Regions from separate parts of the Acidovorax sp. GW835-FHT14G06 genome, predicted to be linked through region 2. Evidence: riboswitches for the same ligand, from Rfam matches in the RefSeq annotation. Region 2 holds a riboswitch; the other holds the start of a gene.
The links. A riboswitch is a leader RNA that binds a small molecule or an ion and turns the genes downstream of it on or off. The one in region 2 is predicted to bind thiamine pyrophosphate.

Region 1: another riboswitch for thiamine pyrophosphate. It lies ahead of AC1Q64_RS01395 (purine-cytosine permease family protein); the one in region 2 lies ahead of thiC (phosphomethylpyrimidine synthase ThiC).

What each region holds. Positions count from the first base shown of each region.
Region 1 covers NZ_JBXAGA010000001.1:308,521-311,925, reverse strand. The annotation lists gene thiD (bifunctional hydroxymethylpyrimidine kinase/phosphomethylpyrimidine kinase) at 1-172, shown strand, start outside; gene AC1Q64_RS01395 (purine-cytosine permease family protein) at 218-1,498, opposite strand; TPP riboswitch at 1,568-1,672, opposite strand; gene AC1Q64_RS01390 (NAD(P)/FAD-dependent oxidoreductase) at 1,724-2,767, opposite strand; gene fdxA (ferredoxin FdxA) at 2,892-3,221, opposite strand; gene AC1Q64_RS01380 (sulfate adenylyltransferase subunit 1) at 3,336-3,405, opposite strand, start outside.
Region 2 covers NZ_JBXAGA010000005.1:41,200-44,604, forward strand. The annotation lists gene thiC (phosphomethylpyrimidine synthase ThiC) at 1-1,651, opposite strand, end outside; TPP riboswitch at 1,793-1,916, opposite strand; gene AC1Q64_RS09625 (hypothetical protein) at 2,121-2,297, opposite strand; gene lpxC (UDP-3-O-acyl-N-acetylglucosamine deacetylase) at 2,310-3,233, opposite strand.

The DNA.
Region 1 (3,405 bases), on a different contig from region 2:
GCCGCTGCAGCAGGCTGTGGAGCAGGCTCGGGCCTACATCCTTGGAGCCATTGCTGCAGGGGCAGACGTCACCACCGGGCGCGGCCACGGCCCCCTCAACCACGGCTATGCGCCTGTGGCGCAGCGGGTGCTCTTGCCGGCGGTTTGGGCTGTTTTGGGGCTCAAGCGCTAGTCAATCAAGCGCTGAATGCTCATTTTTTGATAGTGTTTTGACAGTTCACCGGGCGCGAGGCCGTGTGGCCCATGCCAGCGCAAAGCTGAACACCAGCGCTGGCAGGGCAGATCCTGCATCGGGCAGCACCTTGGGCGCCAAGTGGTAGACCGCAATACCTGCCAGCCAGATCGCCACGGGTACACCGTTGATCTTGCGCGCCGTGGCCAGCAGCGCGGCAGCATCGGCGCCAAACGCCAGTCGGCCCAGGATCACGCCAAACAGTGGCACGAACACCGAGCTGAGCAGCAGCAAAAATGGCTCCAGGCTGTGCATGGGCAGCACAAGGGCCAGCCCCGTGCACAGCGCGGCCACCAGCAGGCCCCAGGCGCGCACGCCCCAGCGTGGCAACAGGCTGTGGGCCGACACGGCGCCCGAATAGGTGTCGCCATAGGCGTTGTCCACCTCGTCGATCAAGATCAGCGAGAGCGCGATCAGCCCGCCTTGCGCAAGCAGCAGCGCCTGCACCAAGTCCTTGCTGGGCAAGGTCAGCGCCACCAACACGCCCAGCGTGTAGCACCACATGTTGGCCAGCGCATAGCCCAGCCAGGTGCCACGCAATGCGGAGCCGCCATTCTTGCCATGGCGCGCGTAGTCGGCCACCAGGGGCAGCCACGAGATCGGCATGGCGATCACCAGGTCCAGCGCGGGCAGCACGCCCATGCCGCCTTCGCCCTTGCGCGTCCACAGGGCTTCAAAACCTTGCGTTTGTGCCAGCGACAAGAACTGCCACGACAGCCACAGCAGCGACAGCACCACCAGCGGCAGCGCCACGCGAGCAATCAGCTTGCGCACCAGCTGTACCATCGATCCGCTGATGAGCAGCATCACCACGCCGCCCCACAGCAGCGTGGCCAGCACGGGCCAGTGCGCGCCAGCCATGCTGCCCGACTGCTGGCCGATGGCCACCGTAGCGTCGCGCATCACCACCAGCTCGAACGTGCCCCAGCCCACCAGCTGCACGATGTTCAGGATGATGGGCAGGCTGGCAAATGTGCGGCCATAGACAGCATGCATCAGGCCCGCACTGGCCAGGCCGCTGTCGCAGCCCAGCTTGGCCACCCAGCCCAGAAGGCCCGCGCCCACGATGGAGCCCGCGACGATGGCAATCAGTGCCTTCTGGGTGCCCAGTGCAGGCATCAGGTAGGCGCCCACCTGCATGACCAGCAGGCCCACACCCAGGCTGAACCAGAGTGAGGCGTGGTCGTGCCACTGGAAGACACGGCGGTCAGGGGAGACAGGGGCCAGCGCTTCGTTGGTGGCGTGCGTGGCAGGCAATGAGGACATGAAATGGCTCCGTAAGCAGACACAGAGCAGGGGCCGCCCGCCGGTGCACCCTTACGTCTTCAGGGTCGTGCCGTTGCGGACTTGCTTCCCTGCGCGAGGATGATCTCAATCAGGTTCAAAGGGACTCTCTCAGTCGATGCTGGCAGACCAGTTTCGACACCCCTAGCGGTAGCACTTGCGAAAAGCAGTGCGCTGCGGATTGTAGTGGTGTGCCTGCGCGCCCGGTCAGGCCGCTGCGGCAGGCAGTACGCCCAGCAACTGGTGCAGGCGCGGGCTGGTGGTGGTGTACTGCAGCGCCACCTTATCGCCCTTGAGCGCCTCGGCCGCACCAAAGGCGGCCAGCGTGGCTTCGTGGAAGCCGCACAGGATGAGCTTGCGTTTGCCGGGGTAGGTGTTGATGTCGCCCACGGCGTATATGCCGGGCACGCTGGTGCGGAAGGCTTCCGTGTCCACCACCAGCTGTTTGCGGTCCATGGCCAAACCCCAGTCCGCAATGGGCCCGAGGCGCGGCGAAATGCCCAGCACAGCGACCAGCAGGTCCAGCGCCAGGGCGCGGCTGCTGCCATCGGCGTTCACCACCTGCAAGGCGCTCAGCCGGTTGCCGTCTGTCACGATGCCGGTGATCTGCGCTGCCTCCACGTGGATGCGCCCAGCGTCACGCAATTGCTGCAGGCGCTGCAGCAGGGTGTCGGGGGCCTGGAACACGTCGCGGCGGTGCAGCAGGCTGACGCGAGCGGCTTGTCCCTGTTCGGCCAGTTCCACGGCACGGGCCACAGCAGGCTCGTCCCCGCCGTGCACGACCACATGGCGCCCGGTCACATCTGCAGTGGTGGGCAGGGCCTGGTAGTGGACCTGGGTGCCCACAAAACGCTCAATGCCTTCCACCTTGAGCGTGCGCGGCACAAAGGCGCCTACGCCTGCGGCAATGAACACGCTGCGGGCCAGCAGTTGTGCTCCCTGCGAGGTTTCGATCAGCAGGCGCCCGTCGGCGTGTACCGTCAGTGCGGATACCAGCGTGTTCAGGTGCCACTGGGTCTTGAACGGCGTAATCTGCTTGAGCAGCAGGTCTGCCAGTTCCCGCCCGGTGCACACCGGGATGCCCGGAATGTCGTAGATGGGTTTGTCGCCGTACAGCTCGACGCACTGGCCGCCCGCATGGGGCAGGGCGTCGATGAGGTGGGCGGTGATGCCTTGCAGTCCCAGCTGGAAGACCTGGAACAGGCCCACGGGACCCGCGCCGATGACTACGGCGTCGGTTTCTTGAATCATGCCCAAGCCACGCGCGCAGCGCCCGAAACTGGCGCTGCCAAAGAACTGTGCCACCGTGGAACTGGCTTTGCCAGGCCACTGGTGGCGTCCCCCTTGGGGGATGGCGCGAAGCGACTCAGGGGGGTCACTTGACTAGTTCGTTGACCTTGCCCGGCTTGCCGTTCCATTCGTCGGCGTCGGGCAGCGCGGGCTTGCGCTTGGTGATGCTCTTCCAGCCGTCGGCAAAGGCCAGGTCGGCGTTGAGCTTGATGAAAGCAATCTGGTCGGCCGGCAGGTCTTCTTCGGCAAAGATGGCGTTGGCCGGGCATTCGGGGATGCAGACGGCGCAGTCGATGCATTCATCGGGGTCGATGACAAGCATGTTCGGGCCTTCGCGGAAGCAGTCCACGGGGCACACGTCCACACAATCGGTGTACTTGCACTTGATGCAGTTTTCGGAAACGACGTGGGTCATGACAGGAGTTGTGTGGGTCGGTGAAAACCCTCGATTTTAGAAGCTTTCACCGGCCTTGGGGGAGAGGGCCCCTCTCTCAGGAGGGGTGTCAGGGCGTTCAGGTGTTGATGGGGATCAGTTCACAAGCACGGCACCGGCCGTTTTGTGGCTAGCGGTGTCCACCAGAATCAGAGATCCCAGGACG
Region 2 (3,405 bases):
TGGCCGTTTCGGGGTCCAGGCCCAGGTTGAACTGGTCCTGCCAGCGGAAATCGAAGCGTGCCTGGCTCAACGCATCGTCACGCGAGCGCGCGCCCGGGTGGCCCTTGGCCACATCGGCCGCGTGGGCGGCGATCTTGTACGCAATGATCCCCTGCTTCACGTCGTCGCGGTCGGGCAGTCCCAGGTGCTCCTTGGGCGTCACGTAGCACAGCATGGCCGTGCCCATCCAGCCGATCATGGCCGCGCCGATGGCCGAAGCAATGTGGTCGTAGCCGGGGGCGATGTCGATGGTCAGCGGGCCCAGTGTGTAGAACGGGGCTTCGTGGCAGGTCTTGAGCTGCTCGGTCATGTTGGCCTGGATCATGTGCATGGGCACATGGCCCGGGCCTTCGATCATGGTCTGCACGTCGTGCTTCCAGGCCACCTGGGTCAGCTCGCCCAGCGTGTGCAGCTCGGCAAACTGCGCCTCGTCGTTGGCATCGGACGCGCAGCCGGGGCGCAGGCCATCGCCCAGGCTGAACGACACGTCGTACGCCTTCATGATGTCGCAGATGTCCTCGAAATGCTCGTACAGGAAGCTCTCACGGTGGTGCGCCATGCACCACTTGGCCATGATGGAGCCGCCGCGCGAGACGATGCCCGTGCGGCGCTGCGCCGTGAGGTGGATGTAGGCCAGGCGCACGCCCGCGTGGATGGTGAAGTAGTCCACGCCCTGCTCGGCCTGCTCGATCAGCGTGTCGCGGAAGATCGCCCAGGTCAGGTCTTCGGCCACGCCGCCCACTTTCTCGAGCGCCTGGTAGATGGGCACGGTGCCAATCGGCACGGGCGAGTTGCGCACGATCCAGTCGCGCGTGGTGTGGATGTTCTTGCCGGTCGAAAGGTCCATCACGTTGTCGGCGCCCCAGCGGATGGCCCACACCAGCTTTTCCACTTCTTCTTCGATGCTCGACGTGACGGCCGAGTTACCGATGTTGGCGTTGATCTTGACCAGGAAGTTGCGGCCAATCGCCATCGGCTCCACCTCGGGGTGGTTGATGTTGGCGGGGATGATGGCGCGGCCCCGGGCCACCTCGTCGCGCACAAACTCAGGCGTGATGATGCGCGGGATGCTGGCGCCCATGGGGTTGCCCATCAGGCGCTTCTCGCGGCCTGCATCGGCCATGTACTGCTCCATCCACTCACGCTTGCCGTTTTCACGGATGGCCACGTACTCCATCTCGGGCGTGACGATGCCCTTCTTGGCGTAGTGCATCTGCGTGACGTTGGCACCGGCCTTGGCGCGCAGGGGCTTGCGCTGCAGGGCGGCGGCCTCGGCGCGCAGCTGGGCGAGGCGGGTGGCGTCTTCGCTCTTTTGGCCGTCGTCCAGCGCCAAGGGCGCGCGGCCTTCGTAGTGCTCCACATCGCCCCGGCCGGTGATCCAGCCACCGCGCACGCTGGCCAAGCCTTTGCGCACATCAATGGTCGCATTCGGGTCGGTGTAGGGGCCGGAGGTGTCGTACACGCTGACCAGTTCGCCGTTGGTCAGCGCAATGTCGCGCACCGGTACGCGCAGGTCGGTGTGCAGTTGGCCGGGGATATAGGCCTTGTGCGATGCGGGGAAGGGCTCGCGCGTGCTCGCGAGCAGCTCGGCGAACTTCTCGGGTGTGGCCAGCTTGGCAAGGGGGTCGGGGGCGTTCATGGGGCAGGTCTCCTGGTTCCGGGGCGGTGGGTTCTGCTCCGGAATGGACCTGTGCGCCCCTCAGGTGCGGCAGCGCCTGAGGCAAGGCGTGCCCACAGGGACTGCGGGCACGGGGACAAGGAGGTCGGCTCTTCTTCCGCCGGTATGAACCGGATCAAGTTCGTCGGGTTCGCAAGCTTGCCTGAATTCCTTCAGGACTCTTGCATCTCAGCGCATCAGCACACCCCGGAGCAGGCGCGAGTATAGGCCAGAGAAAAACGGGGCGGCAGAGCCCGTGCGGTCAGAAGGTGTGAATGAATCCGGCGTGCCCGAGCAGGCCGCCAAAACGCGCCCGATCTAGGCGCAAAGCGCAGCCATAGCTCGGGCTATGGCGAGCATTTGTAACGACGAACGGGTGTGTTTTGGCGGGATGAGCGGGCATGGCGGGTTCGCTCACACCTTCTCAGGCCAGTCGGCCGATGAGGAGCACCGCGAAGAAGAACACAGCAGCAATCACCGTCCACTTGAGGATGACGAGCCCCAAGCGCTTGTAGCGCGGCTGGCCCGTGCCTGCATAAAACGCAAACGACACGGCAGCCGCCAGGAGCAGCAGCATGGCCAGCCAGCGAAAGATCAACATGGCGGGCGGGCCCTACCAGGCGCGCGCAGGCTGCGCAAAACCGGTGGGTGCCTGGCGCTCGTCCTCGAACGTGACCACCTCCCAGGCGTCGCGCTGGGCCAGCAGCTCGCGCAGCAACAGGTTGTTCATGGCGTGGCCCGAACGGAACGCGCTGTACGCGGCCAGCAGCGGTTTGCCGATGAGGTACAGGTCCCCCATCGCATCGAGGATCTTGTGCTTCACGAACTCGTCGTCATAGCGCAGACCGTCGCTGTTGAGCACCTTGTAGTCGTCCATCACGATGGCGTTGTCCAGGCCGCCACCCAGCGCCAGGCCGTTGGAGCGCATCATTTCCACATCGCGGGTGAAACCGAAGGTGCGGGCGCGGGCAATGTCGCGGCTGTAGTTGCCTTGCCCCAGGTCAAACTCCACGCGCTGACCGGTGGAGTCCACGGCCGGGTGGTCAAAGTCGATTTCAAAACTGAGCTTGTAGCCGTGGTAAGGCGTAAGGCGCGCCCACTTGGCATTGGCGCCTTCGCCCTCGCGCACCTCCACCGGCCGGGTGACGCGGATGAAACGCTTTGGTGCGTTCTGCAGTTCCACCCCAGCGCTTTGCAGCAGGAACACGAACGAAGCCGAAGACCCATCGAGAATGGGGACCTCTTCGGCCGTGATGTCCACATAGAGATTGTCGATGCCCAGTCCGGCACAGGCCGACATCAGGTGCTCCACCGTGTGCACCTTGGCATTACCCACCGCAATGGTGGATGCCAGCCGCGTATCCGTCACGGCCTCGGCACGGATGGGAATGTCCACCGGCTGTGGCAGATCCACCCGCCGGAACACGATGCCTGTGTCCGGCTGTGCGGGCCGCAGAGTCAACTCGACCCGCTGGCCGCTGTGCAGACCCACGCCTACGGCGCGGGTCAGGGTCTTGAGGGTGCGTTGCTGGAGCATCCGCGTATTTTAGGTTCTGGCACACCGCCCCGCACCGGCAGAGGTTTTGCCTGCACCACAGACGGGGCGCCACACTGGGAACGTTGGCGGCCCATAGGTAGAGCTACCGCCGCGTTTTCACCTACTGCACTGACCCCACGGTTCGCCGCACAATTTGGCATCAGAGGGCTTT